DNA from 2 places in the Hominiventricola filiformis genome. Region 2 is predicted to be linked to the other one. Evidence: riboswitches for the same ligand, from Rfam matches in the RefSeq annotation. Region 2 holds a riboswitch; the other holds the start of a gene.

Region 1 (10,278 bases), on a different contig from region 2:
CTGCTTCATTTGCTTTCCGGCTTGGATAAGCCATCTTCCGGCTCGCTGACCTATGATGGTAAAGATATTTACAGTTACAGCGATAAGGAGTTGTCGGCATTCCGCCGGAAGCGGATTGGATTTATTTTTCAGCAATTTAATCTGCTTCCGGTTCTGACGGCGAAAGAAAATATTATCATGCCTCTTTTGCTGGATAAACAAAAACCGGATGAAGCATACCTGAAACAGCTTACAGAACTGCTTGGCATTCAGGGCCGCTTGGAACATCTGCCCCATGAGTTATCCGGCGGCCAGCAGCAGCGTGTAGCCATCGCCCGCGCTTTGATTGCAAAGCCGGATGTAATTTTTGCTGATGAGCCTACGGGAAATCTGGACAGCAAAAGCGGCGGCGAAGTCATGGAACTGCTTCAAAATGTATGGAAAAAGATGGGTAAAGCTCTCGTTGTCATTACCCATGACAGCCGTATTGCGCGAATGGCAGACCGCCAGTTTCAGATCGTAGATGGTGTGCTTGCGGAGGTGACAGCGAAATGAAATCTTATCGTACATTAGCATTGAAAGAACTACTGTCCCAAAAAGTCACTTCTATTCTTATTTTGATTGCCGTTGTGCTGTCTACTATGATGACAACCATTGTAGGACAATCCATTGGCGTACTTAGTGCAATGCGGGAACAGCAGGCCATCGCTATCGGAGGAAACCGATATGCCACTTTTTTGCAGATGAATGCAGAGCAGCTTCATGCACTGGAACAGGATGAGCGTCTTTCCTATGTAGGCAAATCTATTTATATGGGAAGTTTAGAACTCTCCCCATCTCTTACTCTTGGTTTGATGGAATATTGGGATGATACTGCCGCTATCTATCCATCCAGTACCAGTGTAGAAGAAGGTCGTCTGCCGGAAGCCCCGATGGAAATAGCGCTTTCTGAAGATATTCTGAAATATCTTGGCTTTGAGGGCGGTATTGGAGATAAGATTACACTTTCACTGCAAAAAAATCTTCGCCACAACATTGCGGACAGCTATTCCTATACAGCAGAATTTGTTCTTACAGGGATATTGAAAAATAACTACTTGGGATATACAAGCGGCACTGTTACGGGAGTTGTAGGGGAAGGAACTGCTGAACAACTTTTAACGGAATCTTATATTTATTACAATGTGGATATTCGGACTGCCGATAAAAAGAATTTTCAAGCAGTTGTCGATGACATCAATAAGGAATTTAATATCCATGAGCTTGATACCAGCTATAATATTGTATATTTGAACGCCTTGGGAATTTCCTATACTGCAAATTCCGAGGGTGCTAATGATAAGGGATTCTCTTTTATGACAGTCGCAGGGATATTAGTGGGTACTTTGATTTTGCTGGCTGCTGGTCTTGTGATTTACAACATTCTGAAAATATCTGTATCAAAACGGATAAAGGGATATGGAACACTTCGGGCTATTGGAGGCGAAAAAGGACAGCTTTATCAGATCATTGTAATTGAAGTAATCCTATTGTGCCTGATGGGGATTCCTATTGGTATGCTTCTTGGTTTCCTGAGTGCCAGAGGAATTTTAGAGGCAGCTACCGGCCTGGTTTCCCCTGAATTGTTCTTGGTTCAGGATGCTTCTGAATTGAAAACTCTAATAGCAGAGAACAGTTCTTTGAATGGAACCTTACTGGTTTTAAGCGGAGCAATCACTTTGGCGTTTGCGTTGTTTGCAGCATTACCAGCAGCCAGATCAGCCGCAAGGGTATCTCCCATTATGGCGATGTCTGGAACAAATCTAAAAATTCGGCGCAGAAAGCGTAAAACAAAGAAAATCCATCATTTTGAAGCATATTATGCCCGCCTGAACTTAAAGAGAAATAAAGGCCGTACTGCAATTACAATTTTGTCCCTTGTTATGAGTATCACGGTTTTTATTGCCCTGCAAGGGTTTTCCTCTCTCCTGAACGCTGCAAGCGCCCTGCAAGATAATCATGTAGGAGATTATCAGATCACAAATGAAAGTATTGGATTTACCACAGATGATCTGAACACTTTGCGGAAAAATGAAGCTGTGCAAAGTGTAGCCGCCATACAATTTTCGCTTTACGAACAAAATGAAAATGGGCTGCTCGATGAAATCAGTCTTGAATTTCAACTGAAACCCGGCGAAACTTTTCAGGTTGTCGGATTGAACAATGAATATTGGGATTATTTTATGGGGGATCAATTACCAGAAGAACAGCTTGGACAACTGAAATCAGGGAACGCCTGTATAGTAAGGAATCCTATTCCCATGAGCTACGGCGAAGATGTTCTTGAATTTACAAATATAGAGGCCGGAGAAAGCATCTGTGTTGCGGGAATGGAGCTGAATGTTTTGAAAACCTTGGATGGCTATGACGGTTATCTTGGTATTGGAAATGGCGGTTTCACAAATGGTGTTCAAGTGATCGTTGATGATGCTATCTATGAACGCCTGACGGGAAAAGATACCTATTCAGAGTTTTTGCCTACACTGAACGAGGGTGCTGACAGGGAAAACTTTGATACATTTATCGAGGCGTTTTGTAACAGAATACCGGGGACAACATTCTTGTCATATGAAGAAACCGACCAGCAACTAAAAGAGAGCTTTGCACAAATTCAAATGCTGGCATGGGGGCTGATTCTTTTCGTTGGCCTGATTGGTATTCTTAATATCATCAATACCGTTTACACAAATATTCACACCAGAGTAACAGAAATCGGTATGCAGCGGGCCATTGGAATGAGTGCCGATAGCCTTTATAAAACTTTCCTTTGGGAAGGTGCATATTACGGAATCATTGCCTCTGTGATTGGAAGCGTGCTGGGATATGTTTGTACGATCTTCATTGAGGCGGCCACGAGCGACACCATCCAGCTTGTTGCAATCCCTGTCATGCCCATTCTTGAAGCAACCCTCTTGGCAGTAGGAGCTTGCTTGCTGGCAACAGCAATTCCGCTACGGAAAATTTCAAAAATGAATATTGTGGATTCGATTGAAACGGTTGAGTAGAACACTATTTTTTGAACTGTCCGAACTTTCTAATATTTTGTGGACATTTAGGTTTTAGAATGACCTTATCAGTGAAAGCAGGTGGATAAAGAAGCTTTTGTCTATTTGCTGTGCTGATTCTGGTACAGTTGGCGGCCACTGGCACAACAGTTTTCCGCATTTACCCCAAGCAAAGGAGGCGAACAATATGGGCAAAATTTTAATATTATCCGTCACTGACCACGAAGAACATATACTCAATAAAATTATGGAAACTATCGCAAACGAGCCGAAGCTTAACCATATTGCGCCTCCTCTCCCTTGCAACATTCTTTCTTTTAAAAATCTGGAAATTCGGCTAAAGGAGCAGACAGTATCCTGCAGAGGTCAACTTGTTACTCTGACTCACCATGAGTTTGCTGTCCTTACATATCTGGCTCGTCATCCCAGCTGGGTATTCTCAGCCAGCCAGATTTATGAGGCCGTATGGGATAGAGACGGTGAACACTGCGGCACCGCCGTTGCCAGTGTCATCGGTCAGATCCGGCGCAAGTTGACGCCGGATACACCAAAGAGTGGCTATATTCGCACTGTACTGGGTAGTGGATATAAATTTGAATCCGTGATATAGGAAATGCCGGACATAGGCTTATTGGCTCTGTCCGGCGCTTCTTTTTATATAAAATAAGGCTGCAAGTATTGCTTCCTGTATTACTTGAAAAAAACATATATAAATTCGACAAACGGCAGTCTACTCTTCCCCAAATAGACTATTTACAGTTTTGAACCACAAGGCGGTGTAATATCCAATCCTTCAAGAAAGTGTATTCCCCAGTTACACATAGAATCTAATACCGGAATGATACTTTTTCCAAAGGCGGTAAGTGAATACAAGGTTTTAGGTGGTTTTTCTGGAATTACTTCTCTGTGAATCATGCCACATTCTTCCAAATCGCGAAGTTGTTGTGAAAGCATTTTAGGTGTGGCTTTTGGAATTAAGCGTTGTAATTCCATGTAGTGCAAAGGTTTTTCTATCAAATGCCAAAGAATGAGAGGTTTATATTTTCCTCCAATCAGAAAAAGTGTGGCTTCCACTGGACAACTAAATTGATCTTTTTGATAATTCATTTTTATATATTCACTCCTTTTTGGGTACTTTCTTTGAGGGAAGTATCTACCTGAAAAGTGCAATCTTGTTATTCTACTGCACCATGTTAAAATTAGTACGACGATTGAACATGTCAACTAAATTATACAGCACCAAGAAAGGATTGACCATGATGAATTTTATTGAGATTGCAAAAAAACGGTATTCTGTACGCAATTACAGTGGCAAAAAAGTGGAGAAAGAGAAGCTTGATAAAATTTTGCAGGCTGCTCATGTTGCACCAACAGCAGCAAACCTACAGCCGGTTCACTTAATTGCAGTAGAAAGCAAAGAGGGACTGGAAAAAATCAGCAAAGGGGCAAATATTTATAATGCTCCTCTTGCAATTATTGTATGTGCAGATCATAACAAAGCATGGGTTCGCCCCTTTGACCAAAAGCAAACCGGAGACATTGACGCAGCTATCCTAACAGACCATATGATGTTGGAGGCAACAGAATTAGGTTTAGGTACCGTATGGGTATGTTACTTTCAGCCTGATGTTATCCGGAAAGAATTTGATTTACCCGATAATTTAGAGCCAATCAATATTTTGGTAATCGGTTATGGAAATGAAGCGCCATCAGATACAGAAAGACATGAACACATGAGGATTCCACTCACTGACTTAGTTTCGTATGAAAAACTGTAACCGAGTATGACTCGATTTCCGAAATACTTCCGAACTATCTTCAACTCATTGCTTCCAAAAATAGTTGATGTTATAATTGCGGGGAAACAACTGAATAAAAGTGTCTTCGGGGCAGGGTGAAATTCCCGATTGGCGGTAAAGTCCGCGAGCGTAAAACGCACGATTTGGTGTAATTCCAAAACCAACAGTATAGTCTGGATGAAAGAAGATATGGTTAGATTTCCGCAGATTTTAAGGGGCTTACTTTCTTTTCTGTGGCCTAATTATAATGTTAACACCCGAAAGACCTTTTCTTTTGGGTGTTAATTTTTTGCCACGGAGGAAAGCAATTATGAACAGTAAAACAAAAAGAGTCACCACTATTGGGATGCTATGTGCGATCACTTATGCCACCATGGTTGTCGGCAGGATTCCGATTATTCTATTCTTAAAGTACGACCCATCCGATGTTATTGTAACTTTGGGCGGCTTTATTTGGGGACCGATGACTTCTTGTATCGTATCTGTCATTGTGGCAATCCTTGAAATGATTACAGTAAGCGATACTGGAATATTAGGTTGTATCATGAATATCGTACAAACACTATCTTTTGCGTGTACGGCATCTGTCATTTACAAAAAAAAGCACACTTTATCTGGTGCAGTGATTGGTCTGGCATCGGGATGGCTCATAACGGTTGTTGTTATGCTGTTGTGGAACTATTTGGTAACACCGCTTTACATGGGGTATCCAAGAGAAGCAGTTGTAGAATTGTTACTTCCTGCCTTTCTTCCATTTAACTTGTTGAAAGGTGGGTTAAATGCATCCATTACCTTTTTACTGTATAAGCCCATAGTTACCGCTTTGAGAAAAAGCGGATATGTTGCTGCTTCGGAAAATGAAGCAAGACAAAAGCATACTGGTCTGCTTATATTGGCAAGTTTTATTATTGTAACTTGTGTTTTGATTATCCTGTCAATGAATGGGATTATATGAGGATTGAAATGAAAGAAAAACTAAATGAGCCTATTTACACACTAACAGGAACCGTTATACATGGCCGAGGTATTGGAAAGCATGTGGGGACACCTACCGCGAACATAGCAATCGAAAAAAAAGATTTTTTGCCAAAGACAGGAGTATATGTGGCAGATATTCTTTTAGGCGATAAGAGATATTACGGTGTTACCCACATTGGGACGCGCCCTACACTTGATAATGATAGCTTTGTTTCAATCGAAACATATATTTTTGATTTTGATAAGGATATATATGGGTGTACGATAACTGTCAACCTATATAAGAAATTGAGGGAAGTCAGAAAATTCAATGAATTATCCTTGCTGCTTGAACAAATTGCGAATGACCGGACAATGGCACAAGAATTTTGGGGATTAAAGCAAACAAATCACACCTTACACATTGATGTTAACCGGCATTGTGTAATATTAGAACAGCAGGAAGTTTATTTATCAACAAACGAATTTGAAGTCCTTTATCTGTTACTGCAATCTCCTCAAACTGCATTCACAAAAGAACAGATTTATGAACAGATTTGGCATGAACCCACAAATAACCATTTGCATGCAGTAGAAAACACGATTTTTCAAATACGAAAAAGGCTAAAGCCATATTGCATGGGACACGAGTATATAAAAACAGTAATTGGCTATGGTTATAAATTCAATTCCGAGTAAGGTGGTAAACACAAGAGCAAATAGCGCCATTCTCAAAATTTTGAAGTCTTCGTGTTCAGCAACCTTTTATAAACAGAAACGGCTCTGATACTATCCCCCAGTTCATTTAGGTTTCACCAAAAACAAGACCACTGCTTATTCATATAGAGAGAAGAAAGGATGTGAACAATATGGGCAAATTTTTAATATTATCCGTTGCAGACCATGAAGAACACATACTCAATAAAATTATGGAAGCCCTTGCAGACGAACCAGAGCTTGACCATATTGCTCTCCCACTCTCGGATGACACTCTCCCCTTTCCGGAGCTTGAGATTCGCCTGAAGGAGCAGGCAGTATTCTGCAGAGGTCAACTTGTTACACTAACTCATCATGAGTTTGCTGTCCTTGCTTATCTGGCTCGCCATCCTGGCTGGGTCTTTTCTGCCAGCCAAATCTATGAGGCTGTGTGGGCTGCGGACGGTGAACACTGCGGTACCGCTGTTGCCAGTGTAATCGGTCAGATCCGTCGCAAGTTGACACCGGATACGCCGAAGGGCGGTTATATCCGGACTGTACTGGGCAGCGGATATAAATTTAACAGTTCTCCATTTTAAGTCAGCAAGAAAGGCTCCGAGGCCATAATGATCTCGGAGCCTTTCTCATTGACTTAAATCTTAAACAACTTAATCGCCTTCAACAAAATAATGCTCAATTCCTGGTACAAATCCTCATCCAGCACACCATCAATAATGGCATACTTGAGCAGCAATGGTCGATACATCTGCAAAATCGTCGTAATGGCATCCTCGTTTCCCGCCTTGGCGCTGAGAAGCAGACATTCAAAATTCATCTCTTGTCACCTCCTTCAATGCTCTTTCTGATTTTCTGAATCGTCCTATAGTAAAGCGCAGCTGCCCCTTTGTAGGACAGTTCAAACTTTACTCCCAGAGTTTCAAAATCTTCTTCCTCCAGCGTTCGAGCCAGAAAGATCTGGCGCTCCCGTTCATTGAGTTTCTGAAGTGCCTCCAGAAGCGCTCCATTTTCAATGACATCCATAAGCGGCAATTTGTCTAAAACCACTTCCTCTGAGCTTGGTTCGGACTCATAGACCACTTCCACAGTACTCTCTATACTGCTGCGCTTATAAAGCTGGATCAAATAATCTTTTCTGCGGCGCTTGACCGCCGAAACTAAATATGCTGTAAACCTGAATTGCAGGTCATCTTCTGCCTGTCCATTGTTCCGTTGCCACATGGCTTTACCTCCAAAAGTCTCAAGAATTTCTATGAATTTCCTGAGCTTCTGGCGGTGACCTGCACCGGACAAAACCTGGCTGTGATAAACAAAAACAGCCAGCTTTGTACCAATGGACAAAACCAGCTGTTCCCTGAATTGCTGCATCGAGCAGTTCAATAGATACCATCCGAGCAGGTGGAGGTTTTTCCTTATGTGGAGAAAACTCTCTCGTCCTGCCTCGACGATATACCCCTATTGAGAGCCGTTCATGAAAAGCCGTGTGTCCTGGAGTTATGAAAGCAATGAACTGCTCGATGTTGTGGAATCCTTTTTCCATAACATCGTTACTCCCTGTCCGCAGTTATGCGGACGGCACACAGGCGGCCTGCATCATCCCCTTTCTTTCGCGATATGGCAGCGCAACGCTGCCGCCCTGCTGATAATTGTTAAATTGTGAAATAATACTTTTTTCAAATGCTATTCCAACTATTCTATGAATCTATGAAATTAAAACAAAAGGCGGCCTTCATCCTTATTGTCAGGATAAAGACCACCCTCTTCTTCCGATTTTCATTGGGTACTGTACTGATCTCATCCCCCCACCTCCACTTATCGAGTTTTCATTGGTTTTGGGATCACTGCCATAATTACAGTGTAACTGACAGTTTTCGGAAACTTTTGGAGTAGCATTGGAGTCGCTTTCGAGTAAAAAGAAAATCATTCGACATTATATGACAAAACAGGCTCTAAAACGGACACACTGCTTTTCAACCTCTCTCAGTGTCCCGCTTTAGAGCCCTTCCTTTATTTTTTAGTTATATCTTCCTCTGTTACCTGGGCTGTATCTGGATGGATATAAATGATCTGGAGTCCTTTCTTCTTGGCATAGTTGACCGTCTGCTGGGTTCCGGACCGCATATTGTGTGCATTATCATAGACAGCTATCATATGCCCGGCCTGCTCCACCATATAGTAATTGCGTTTCTTATAGCTTTCGCTTGAGGGCATTTCGCCCAGCACTAAGACCTTCTCAGCATATCTGCAAATAAAATCCATCCTCTTTCGGTGCCAGTCATCCCAGTCTGCATTGTAACCCTCAAAAGGGAGAGCCAGACACAATTCCACATCTTGATACGCTTGCTGCTCTTTCATACGTAGCAGGAGCTCCGCTGCCCACATATCAACGCCCATTGCTCCTCCAACCCAAAAGCATCGTACTCCCTGATGATAGAGTCGTATGAGTTGCTCCTGCAGACACTTTTTAATCCGTTGGCAGCGTTTATCCTTTTCATTATATTTGAACTTAAATCTGGTCGGTCTGTGACCTGTAATCACACACGAAAAACTGTTCATATAATTCTCCTTTCCTGGCGTACTCCTCTGCATATTATACTTGCCATGGACGAGATAAATCAACCATGACCGCTTAATAATCCATGTCATAGCGGATAAAATGTAACTATAGCATGGAGGTGACGCATGGAAAATCTACTGAAAGATATGGGTAAACGGATCTTCGACCGGAGGAAACAACTAAATATGACCCAAGAAACTCTGGCAGAGCTGGCTCATGCCACACCACAGACCATCTCCACCGCAGAATTGGGTCAAAAGGCTATGCGGCCTGAGACGATCCTCAAAGTCTGTGATGCACTTCACATCAGCACCGAGTATTTGTTGCGAGGCGTCATCACAGAAACAGATTCCTCCCTTCTTATGGAGAAGATTTCCACACTAACACCCAAACAATACAGGCATTTTGAAGATATTTTAGACAGTTTTATCGCGGCCATACAGGAAGAGGCATAGGAGCATCGCTGGCTCCCATGCCTCTTTTGATTATCCCCGGCTGCGGAATGCAGACAAGGCACCAGCAATCAGTCTGCGTGTCCTATCGTCCATTTCCGAATCATCGTCCACTTCCTGTGCAGTTGAAGGCATCACAGGCGCTACGGGCCCCTCAACCAATCTGGCTGTGATCGCCTGCTCTTTTGCTTTTTCCTGTCCCATACCTTCCTGCCGCAAAATCTCTTTGACGATAGCCACTACCGCTTCTTTGCTGATAATAGAAGCATTTAGTGGCTGCGGCTCCTGCCCAAAGTGCTCATTATAGTAGACCACTGCATTTGCCACATATTGCGCTTTTGTGCGGGGACTCTGTAACTCCAGTAATCCAATGGCAGTCTCGTGTATGGGATCGCCCTCATTAAAGCGCAGCGTAAACCGTCCTCGTTCTTTTTTCTCGCCCATACCATCACCTGCCTGCTGTTTCAATCCGGTACAGATACTCATAGCCATCCGCATTTGCATTGATTTTCGGTACGAAGAATGGTGTTCCCACCTTGCCCGAAGTTTCGATCTGCCGCTTCAAAAGAATGGCGCCACCGCCTACAAATACTACCTTGCAATATTGCAAGTCCAACATTCGCTCCCGCAGCGTGCTGAACAGGTCATTGATAAATTCCTGCGCCATCTGTTCTGTCAGCCGTATGGCTGCATCCGGATATTGAGTCTTTTTTCCCATCAGGATAGCGTCCACATCTCCTTCATCCAACAGCAGGTCCAGCTCCGAATTCACCTTT
Region 2 (10,278 bases):
AAGAAGAGCGCCGCGCCGCATATAACTGCGACATTACCTATGTCACCAATAACGAGCTTGGTTTCGACTATCTGCGTGACAATATGGTAATCTATAAAGAGCAGCTGGTACAGAGAGATCTGCATTATGCCATCATCGATGAGATCGACTCTATCCTGATTGATGAGGCAAGAACACCACTGATTATTTCCGGACAGAGTGGAAAGTCTACCAAACTCTATGAGCTGTGCGATTATGTGGCACATACGCTGACAAGAGGAGAGGCAAGCAAGGAATTTTCAAAGATGGATGCCATCATGGGTGAGGAGATCGAGGAGACCGGAGATTTCATCGTCAACGAGAAAGATAAGATCGTGCATCTGACCGCTGATGGTATCAAGAAAGTAGAGCAGTTCTTCAAGATTGAGAATCTGGCCGATCCGGAAAACCTGGAGATCCAGCACAATATGGAGCTGGCGCTGCGTGCCAACAACCTCATGTTCCGCGACCAGGATTATGTGGTAAAAGATGATCAGATCTTTATCGTTGATGAATTTACCGGACGTATCATGCCAGGCCGCCGTTATTCCGACGGACTTCATCAGGCCATTGAGGCGAAGGAACATGTAAAGGTAAAACGTGAGAGCAAGACCCTTGCAAATATTACGTTCCAGAACTTCTTTAATAAATATGATAAGAAATCCGGTATGACCGGTACCGCACAGACGGAGGAGAAAGAGTTCCGCGCCATCTACGGTATGGATGTTGTGGAGATCCCGACCAACCGTCCGGTAATCCGTAAAGATCTTCAGGATGCGGTATACAAGACAAAAAAAGAAAAATTCCATGCAGTCTGTGATGAGATCGAGAAGGCACATGCTACCGGACAGCCGGTACTGGTAGGTACCATTACGATCGAGACTTCCGAGGAGCTGAGCAGAATGCTTCAGAAGCGCGGCATCAAGCATGAGGTGCTGAATGCGAAGTTCCATGAGCGTGAAGCTGAGATCGTTGCTCTGGCGGGACAGCACGGAGCTGTTACCATTGCAACTAATATGGCGGGCCGTGGTACTGATATTAAACTGGATGATGAGGCAAAGGCAGCAGGTGGTCTGAAGATCATCGGTACAGAGCGTCATGAGTCCAGACGTATTGACAACCAGCTGCGTGGACGTTCCGGACGACAGGGGGATCCGGGTGAGTCCCGCTTCTATATCTCTCTGGAAGACGATCTGATGAGACTGTTCGGTTCCGAGCGTCTCATGAGTGCATTCAACGCACTGGGTGTTCCGGAAAATGAGCAGATTGAACATAAGATGCTGACCAGTGCTATCGAGAAGGCACAGATGAAGATCGAGAACAACAACTTCGGTATTCGTAAAAACCTTCTGGAATATGACCAGGTGATGAATGAGCAGAGAGAGATTATTTATGCAGAGCGCCGCCGCGTGCTGGATGGTGAGAGCATGAGAGACTCCATCTACAAGATGATTGCAGATGTAGTAGAAAATGCAGTAGATACCTTTATCGGTGACGATCAGGAGCCGGAAGAGTGGGATCTGTCAGGTCTTAACGAGACTCTGCTTCCGGTCATTCCATTTGAGCCGATCACCGCTGAGCGTCTGGATGTAAAGAACCGTGAAGAACTGAAGCATGCGCTCAAACAGGAAGGCACGAAGCTCTATGAGGCAAAAGAGGCAGAGTTCCCGAATCCGGAGATGATCCGTGAGCTGGAGCGTGTATTTCTGCTGAAAGTCATTGACCGGAAGTGGATGAACCATATCGACGATATGGAACAGCTGCGTCAGGGTATCGGCCTGCAGGCATATGGCCAGAGAGATCCGCTGGTAGAGTACAAGATGAACGGTTATGAGATGTTCGAGGCAATGACTGCAAGCATTCAGGAAGATACCGTTCGTCTGCTCATGCATGTGAAGATTGAAGAGAAAGCAGAACGTGAGGAAGTAGCTCAGGTAACCGGAACCAACAAGGATGATTCCCTTGGAAAGAAGCCGGTACAGAGAGCAGCGCAGAAAGTATATCCGAACGATCCGTGCCCATGCGGCAGCGGCAAGAAGTATAAACAGTGCTGCGGACGTGCAAAATAAGATTTTATAATGAAATAGAAAAAGAAAGAAGGTGTGGTTATGGTAGAACTTGATCAGTTTAAATATACACTGAGCAGCTACGCAAAACCCATGACAGAACTGAGGGATTCACTTTGACCTGGCTTCAAAGACGCTCAGGATCGAAGAATTAGAAAGAGAGATGGAGGCTCCAGGCTACTGGGATCAGGTAGAACAGTCCCAGGCAGGCATGAGAGAACTCAATACACTCAAAGAAGAAAAACAGAAATTTGAAGATTTGCAGGGACAGTACGAGGATATCGAGACTCTGCTGGAAATGGGATATGAGGAGGATGATCCTTCTCTGATCCCGGAGATCCAGTCCGAGCTGGATGAATTTGTCGAAAAATTTGAGACCATGCGGATTAAGACGCTTCTCTCAGGAGAATATGACAGAAGCAATGCCATTTTGAAACTGAACGCAGGAGCAGGCGGAACCGAGAGCTGTGACTGGGCGGGCATGCTGTACCGTATGTATACCCGTTGGGCAGAACGAAAAGGATTTACCGTGGAAGTGCTCGACTATCTGGAAGGTGATGAGGCGGGCATCAAGTCCGTCACATTCCAGGTCAACGGCGAGAATGCCTACGGCTATCTGAAGTCCGAGAAAGGCGTTCACCGTCTCGTACGTATTTCCCCGTTTAATGCACAGGGAAAACGCCAGACTTCATTTGTATCCTGCGATGTTATGCCGGATATTGAGGATGAGATTGATATCGAGATTAATCCGGACGACCTGCGTGTGGATACGTACCGTTCCAGCGGTGCCGGCGGACAGCATATCAATAAGACATCCTCCGCAATCCGTATTACCCATCTGCCCACCGGAATTGTGGTGCAGTGTCAGAATGAACGTTCACAGCATCAGAATAAAGACAAAGCCATGCAGATGCTGAAAGCAAAGCTGTATCTTCTGGAGCAGCAGAAACAGGCAGAAAAACTCTCCGGTATCCGTGGAGAGGTCAGCGATATTGCATGGGGTAATCAGATCCGCTCTTATGTTATGCAGCCCTACACACTGGTTAAAGATCATCGTACCGGTGCGGAGGTCAGCAATGTGGATGCGGTGATGGATGGCAAGATTGATCCGTTTATCAATGCATATCTGAAATGGATCAACCTGAGTCCGGAGGAAAAATGATGACAGAAAAAGGAAAATACTTTGTGCTGAAACAGAAAGCAGTGCCGGAGGTGCTGTTGAAAGTGGTAGAGGCTAAACGGATGCTGGATAGCGATCCGTCTATGACGGTACAGGAAGCAACTGACCGTCTCGGCATCAGCAGAAGTTCATTTTACAAATACAAAGATGATATCTTTCCGTTTCATGATGAAGCGAAAGGAAAGACAGTCACGTTTGTTCTTCAGATGGAAGATGAACCGGGACTTTTATCCACCGTATTGAATACAATCGCGGAATTTGGAGCGAATATCCTGACTATTCACCAGACGATTCCGATCAATGGGGTAGCATCCCTGACGCTCAGTGTGGAAGTGCTTCCTACTGCGGGAGATGCATCCGCCATGATCGAGAAGATCGAGGAACAGTCGGGAATCCGTTATCTGAAAATATTAGGCAGGGAGTAGAATACCAATGATAAAAGCAGCAATCATGGGATATGGCACCGTAGGATCAGGTGTATATGAAGTTATCAAAAAAAACCAGGTAAGCATCAACAAAAAAGTAGGACAGGAACTGAAAGTACAGTATGTGCTGGACTTGAGAGAATTTCCGGGTGATCCGGTCATGGATGTCCTGACACATGATTTTGAAGATATTATCAAAGATGATGAAGTAAAGATTGTGGCAGAAGTTATGGGCGGACTGCATCCGGCCTATGAATTTACCAAACGTTGTCTGGAGGCAGGAAAAAGTGTCTGCACCTCCAATAAGGAACTGGTGGCAGAGCATGGGGCGGAACTCATCCGGATTGCAAAAGACCATCAGGTAAACTATCTGTTTGAGGCCAGCGTAGGAGGCGGTATACCGATTATCCGTCCGCTGAATTCTTCTCTGACTGCAGATGTGATCGTGGAGATCTCCGGTATTTTAAACGGAACTACCAACTATATGCTGACCAAGATGTCCAGAGAAGGACTGAATTATGGCGATGTACTGAAAGAGGCACAGGCAAAAGGCTATGCGGAGCTTCATCCGGAAGCAGACGTGGAAGGATGGGATGCATGTCGTAAGATTGCGATTCTGACTTCTCTTGCCAGCGGCAATCAGGTGGATTTCCACGATATTTATACCGAAGGCATTACAAAGGTGACGTCCGAAGATTTCGCATATGCAAAGAAGATGGGCTGTGCCATCAAACTGCTGGCAGTCAGCAAGAAGATGGGAGAGACCTACTGTGCTATGGTAGCACCGGCACTGGTCCGCAAAGAAAATCCGCTTTATATGGTAAATGACGTATTCAATGCCGTATGCGTGGAAGGAAATATGCTCGGAGCATCCATGTTCTATGGAAGCGGAGCAGGCAAGCTGCCGACCGCAAGTGCTGTGGCAGGTGACATGGTGGATGCCGCCAGACATATCGGAAAAGTTGTTACCATCTTCTGGAATCCGGAGAAGCTTACCCTGGCTCCGAAGGAGAAGATGACGCACCGTTTCTTCGTCCGTATGAAATCCGATGCAAAAGATGCAAAGGTATTCGGCGATGTGGAGATGATCGATGCAGGAATCAGGAGAGAGATCGGATTCCTGACACCGGTAATGTCCGAAGGGGAGTTTGAAGAAAAAGCAAAAGGACTTGATATCATCAGCATGATCCGTATGGAAGGTTAATGTCTGAGACAGGAGGAAAGTATCATGGATATTGTGTGTTTGGATCTGGAAGGTGTACTTGTTCCGGAAATCTGGATTGCGTTTGCTGAGGCCAGCGGAATCCCTGAACTGAAGAGAACGACCCGGGATGAGCCGGATTATGACAAACTTATGAAATGGCGTCTCGGAATCCTGAAAGAACATGGACTTGGCCTGAAAGAGATTCAGGAGACTATTGCGAAAATTAATCCGCTGCCTGGCGCAAAGGAGTTTCTGGATGAACTCCGTTCTATTACACAGGTTATCATCATCAGTGATACCTTTACCCAGTTTGCAAAACCGCTGATGAAGAAGCTGGGATGGCCGACGTTGTTCTGCAATTCACTGGAGGTGGCAGAAGACGGAACCATCACCGGATTTAAAATGAGAATTGAAAACTCAAAACTGACGACGGTCAAAGCACTGCAGTCCGCAGGCTTTGAGACCATCGCTGCAGGAGACAGTTTTAATGATCTTGGAATGATCAAAGCCAGCAAGGCAGGATTCCTGTTCCGTACCACGGATCAGATTAAAAAAGATTACCCGGAACTGAGAGCTCTGGAGACCTATGACGAGTTCCTGGATGCAATTAAGGGAGCACTTGGATAACAGAATATGGATATTATACAGAAAATAACAGAAGAACTTCAAGTAAAAAAGGGGCAGGTAGAGGCAGCTGTCAAATTGATTGATGAGGGAAATACCATTCCGTTCATTTCCCGTTACCGTAAGGAGGCGACTGGTGCACTCAATGACGAGCAGCTTCGTAACCTTGATGAACGGCTGACCTATCTCCGAAATCTGGAAGAAAAGAAAGCGCAGGTTATTTCCAGTATTGATGAGCAGGGAAAACTGACGGAGGAGCTGCGCGCGGCCATCGAAAATGCCCAGACGCAGGTGGCGGTGGATGATCTTTACCGCCCGTATCGTCCGAAACGCCGTACCAGAGCCATCATTGCGAAAGAAAAAGGATTGGAAGGCCTGGCGAATGTGATTCTTCTGCAGATGACGAAGCAGCCGCTGGAAGAAGAGGCGAAGGCTTATGTATCAGAGGAAAAGGGAGTGGCAGACGAACAGGAAGCCATTGCCGGTGCCATGGATATTATCGCGGAGAGTATTTCCGATGAGGCAGATTACCGTACATGGATCCGGAACAAGACCATGAAAGAGGGTCTGATCAATGCGGAAGCAAAAGATGATCAGGCGCAATCTGTCTATGAGACATATTATCACTTCAGTCAGTCCATCAGCAAGATGGCAGGACATCGGACGCTGGCCCTGAACAGAGGAGAATCCGAGAAAGTGCTGACAGTGAAAGTGGAAGCCCCGGAGGCAGAGATCTTAAGTTATCTGGAAAGCCGCGTGATCAGTAAGGAAAATCCTTATACCTCTCCGGTTCTGGAAGCAGTAGTAAAGGACAGTTACAGCCGTCTCATTGCTCCGGCTATTGAGCGTGAGATCAGAAATACACTGACTGAGGATGCGGAAGAAGGGGCTATCCATGTGTTTGGTAAAAACCTGGAGCAGCTTCTGATGCAGCCGCCGATTGCAGGGCAGACTGTTCTTGGCTGGGATCCGGCATTCCGCACTGGCTGCAAACTGGCAGTTGTTGATCCGACCGGCAAGGTGCTGGATACGGTGGTCATCTACCCGACAGCTCCGCAGAACAAAGTAAAAGAAGCAAAAGAAGTGCTGAAAAAGCTGATCAGCAAATATCATATTACGCTCATTTCTCTTGGAAATGGAACCGCATCCAGAGAGTCTGAACAGGTGATTGTGGAACTATTGAAGGAAATCCCGGAGAAAGTGCAGTATGTCATTGTCAGCGAATCCGGAGCATCCGTCTATTCTGCCAGCAAGCTGGCGACGGAAGAGTTCCCGAACTTTGATGTGGGACAGCGGAGCGCAGCGTCTATCGCAAGACGTCTTCAGGACCCGCTGGCAGAGCTGGTGAAGATTGATCCGAAAGCCATCGGCGTCGGACAGTATCAGCATGACATGAACCAGAAACGGCTAAGCGAAGCGTTGGGCGGCGTGGTGGAAGATTCTGTCAACAAAGTCGGTGTAGACTTGAATACGGCATCAGCGCCTCTTCTGGAATATATTTCAGGTATCACGAAGACGCTGGCGAAAAATATTGTGGCTTACCGTGAGGCAAACGGCCGCTTTGCCGACAGACGGCAGCTTCTGAAAGTTCCAAAGCTGGGACCAAAGGCATATGAACAGTGCGCCGGTTTCCTGCGTATCATGAACGGAGATAATCCGCTGGATGCGACCAGTGTCCATCCGGAGAGCTATGAGGCAGCAACGAAGCTTTTGACTTCCCTTGGATATTCCGCAAAGGATATTGCCGGAGGCGGACTGAAGGGAATTTCAAAGAAGGTGCTTCATCCGAAGGAGACAGCGGCTGAACTGAGCGTTGGTGAACTGACGCTTCAGGATATCGTGCAGGAACTGGAAAAACCAGCCCGTGACCCGAGAGACGAGATGCCCCGTCCGGTACTGAGAAGTGATGTGTTGGATATGAAGGATCTGACACCGGGCATGGTGCTGAAAGGAACTGTCCGCAATATTATGGACTTCGGGGCTTTCGTGGATATCGGCGTCCATCAGGACGGCCTGGTACACGTGTCAGAAATGTCGGAGAAGTTCATCAAACACCCGCTGGATGTGGTGAAAGTCGGTGATGTAGTCGACGTGAAGGTGCTGGCGGTGGATGTGCAGAAGAAGCGGATTTCCCTGTCTATGAAGCTGCAGAAATAATTTTTCTGTTGCATAAACAGAAAAACAGAGTTATACTACGTGATGTAAAAAAGAATAAGAGATTCTTCGGGGCGGGGCGTAATTCCCCACCGGCGGTGTATTTCCTTTTGGAAAAAGAAGTCCGCGACCCGCAGCAATGCGGCTGAACCGGTGTGATTCCGGTACCGACAGTTACAGTCTGGATGAGAGAAGAAAATTCCATGCGATATAAAGAAGCGTGAAGACCCCGGATATGATATATCCGGGGTCTTTATATTACAGGAACCGTTTTCTCCGGCTGGATCTCTTGAAGAAAAGGAGAAAGATTATGAAGACAACAACCGCAGCAACCGCTAATCCAACCGTAAGGACCACCACCACCACACGTACCATTGTCTGTGTGGGCATGCTGGCCGCCATTTCTACCATCCTGATGCTTTTTGAATTTCCGCTGCCATTTATCGCACCGGGATTTTATGAGCTGGATTTCAGTGAGGTGCCGATTTTGATTGGTGCATTTGCGCTGGGACCGGTGGCAGGTGTTCTCACAGAGCTGGTAAAGATTCTGCTGAACCTTGTGATTAATGGAACGAATACCGCATTTGTCGGTGAATTTGCCAATTTTGTAATGGGATGTGCATTTGTTGTTCCGGCTTCTGTGATTTATAAAAGGAAGAAAAATCGTCAGCACGCGATGATCGGACTTGTAGCAGGTACCGTAATTATGTCAGTGGCAGCAGTATTTATCAATGCGCTGGTGCTTCTTCCGGCTTATGCAAAAGCATTTGGAATGCCTGTTGATGCATTTGTACAGATGGGTACAGCTATTAATCCGGCTATCAACGGTATCTGGACCTTTGTACTTCTGGCAGTGGCGCCGTTCAACCTGATCAAGGGCGTGCTGGTATCTGTGATTACCGTACTTCTTTACAAGCATATCAGTCCCATTCTGAAAGGAACCAGATAGGAAACATTGTGTTTGAAAAAAAATTGTGCTACAATCATACCACGTATGGTTATAGCGCAATTTTTTTGCGTATACAGCCGAAATGAACCGTTACATTTTACATTTGAGGAGAAATCAGATGAGTATGGTGATAGAAAGTTTTTGCCCAGAGGATACATTTGCGCTGGGACAGAAAATAGGAGAACTGGTAAAGCCGGGAACGGTAATCTCACTGGTGGGTGACCTGGGAGTTGGCAAGACTGTATTCACCCAGGGACTGGCAAAGGGACTTGGAATTACGGAACCGGTAAATAGTCCGACCTTTACCATTGTGCAGGTCTATGATGGCGGCCGGCTTCCTTTTTACCATTTTGACGTATATCGGATCGGTGATATCGAGGAGATGGATGAGATCGGTTACGAGGACTACTTCTACGGAGAGGGCGTCTGCCTGATCGAGTGGGCAGATCTGATCAGGGAACTTCTGCCGGAACATACGGGCAGAATTGTCATAGAGAAAGACCTGGAGAAAGGATTTGATTACCGCAGGATTACCCTGGAGGGAATCGACGAACTGGAGGCTTAAAAGATGATGGAAGAGACATATAAGAAAGTACTGGCGTTGGACAGTTCCGGTCTGGTAGCCAGTGTAGCTGTCGTGGAGGGTGATGGATACAACAGCAATCTGCTGGCAGAGTATACAGTGAATTATAAAAAGACCCATTCACAGACACTCCTGCCTATGCTGGACGCGATTGTGAAGATGACGGAGCTGGATCTGAAAACCATTGATGCCATTGCGGTGGCAGCAGGACCGGGTTCTTTTACCGGACTTCGAATTGGTTCGGCTACAGCAAAAGGGCTGGGTCTTGCACTGGAAAAACCTCTGGTAGCCATTCCAACAGTAGATGCGCTGGCATATAACCTTTATGGAACAGAAGGGCTGATCTGCCCTCTCATGGATGCCAGAAGGAATCAGGTCTATACCGGAATCTATGCGTTTGAGAGCGGGAATATGAAAGTTCTGGAACCTCAGATGGCGGTAGATATTGAAGTGATTGCAGAAAAGCTGTGCCGATATGGAAGAAATGTAGTATTTCTCGGAGACGGAGTGCCGGTATTCCGCCAGAAGCTGGAAAGTGGTCTGCTTGAGCAACTGACGGCAGCCGGAAATCAGTTTGCATTTGCTCCGGCTCATGTCAACAAACAGCGTGCGGGAGCCGTTGGTACACTGGCCTTACAGTATATCCGGGAGGGCAGAACAGAAACGGCAGATGAGCATCAGCCGGAGTACCTTCGTATGGCACAGGCAGAGCGGGAACGTGCAGAAAAAGAACAGGCAGCCAGGGAAGCAGCGCAGAATCAGGTGCATGCATGATCCGTCTGATGGAAGAGCGGGATATCCCGCAGGTGGCGGAGCTTGAACGGCTCTGTTTTTCTACTCCGTGGTCAGAGAACAGTCTGAAGGAAAGTCTTGTACGGCCGGAATACCTGTTTCTGGTAGAAGAGACGGATGGAAAAGTGACAGCGTACGGCGGACTTCTGCAAGTGATGGAAGAAGGAGATGTGACGAATATTGCAGTACACCCCCAACATCGCCTGAAGGGAAGCGGGACACGGGTGACAGAGGCACTTCTGGAAGAAGGAAGAAAGCGCGGCATGACCACATTTACGCTGGA

Evidence for each region. A riboswitch is a leader RNA that binds a small molecule or an ion and turns the genes downstream of it on or off. The one in region 2 is predicted to bind FMN.
Region 1: it holds a riboswitch for FMN, as region 2 does, so the genes downstream of both, LKD36_RS07185 (ECF transporter S component) here and LKD36_RS16415 (ECF transporter S component) in region 2, are expected to answer to the same signal.

What each region holds. Positions count from the first base shown of each region.
Region 1 covers NZ_JAJEPS010000005.1:149,667-159,944, reverse strand. The annotation lists gene LKD36_RS07210 (ABC transporter ATP-binding protein) at 1-534, shown strand, start outside; gene LKD36_RS07205 (FtsX-like permease family protein) at 555-3,023, shown strand; gene LKD36_RS07200 (winged helix-turn-helix domain-containing protein) at 3,211-3,633, shown strand; gene LKD36_RS07195 (winged helix-turn-helix transcriptional regulator) at 3,777-4,130, opposite strand; gene LKD36_RS07190 (nitroreductase family protein) at 4,283-4,801, shown strand; FMN riboswitch at 4,900-5,015, shown strand; gene LKD36_RS07185 (ECF transporter S component) at 5,133-5,777, shown strand; gene LKD36_RS07180 (riboflavin kinase) at 5,786-6,478, shown strand; gene LKD36_RS07175 (winged helix-turn-helix domain-containing protein) at 6,649-7,074, shown strand; gene LKD36_RS07170 (helix-turn-helix domain-containing protein) at 7,128-7,310, opposite strand; gene LKD36_RS07165 (sigma-70 family RNA polymerase sigma factor) at 7,307-7,714, opposite strand; gene LKD36_RS07160 (hypothetical protein) at 7,734-8,033, opposite strand; gene LKD36_RS07155 (SLOG family protein) at 8,501-9,049, opposite strand; gene LKD36_RS07150 (helix-turn-helix domain-containing protein) at 9,176-9,505, shown strand; gene LKD36_RS07145 (hypothetical protein) at 9,536-9,988, opposite strand; gene LKD36_RS07140 (ParM/StbA family protein) at 9,951-10,278, opposite strand, start outside.
Region 2 covers NZ_JAJEPS010000029.1:3,642-13,919, reverse strand. The annotation lists gene secA (preprotein translocase subunit SecA) at 1-2,087, shown strand, start outside; one part of gene prfB (peptide chain release factor 2) at 2,127-2,201, shown strand; one part of gene prfB (peptide chain release factor 2) at 2,203-3,246, shown strand; gene LKD36_RS16435 (ACT domain-containing protein) at 3,246-3,689, shown strand; gene LKD36_RS16430 (homoserine dehydrogenase) at 3,697-4,893, shown strand; gene thrH (bifunctional phosphoserine phosphatase/homoserine phosphotransferase ThrH) at 4,918-5,520, shown strand; gene LKD36_RS16420 (Tex family protein) at 5,527-7,674, shown strand; FMN riboswitch at 7,733-7,872, shown strand; gene LKD36_RS16415 (ECF transporter S component) at 7,982-8,620, shown strand; gene tsaE (tRNA (adenosine(37)-N6)-threonylcarbamoyltransferase complex ATPase subunit type 1 TsaE) at 8,745-9,185, shown strand; gene tsaB (tRNA (adenosine(37)-N6)-threonylcarbamoyltransferase complex dimerization subunit type 1 TsaB) at 9,189-9,977, shown strand; gene rimI (ribosomal protein S18-alanine N-acetyltransferase) at 9,974-10,278, shown strand, end outside.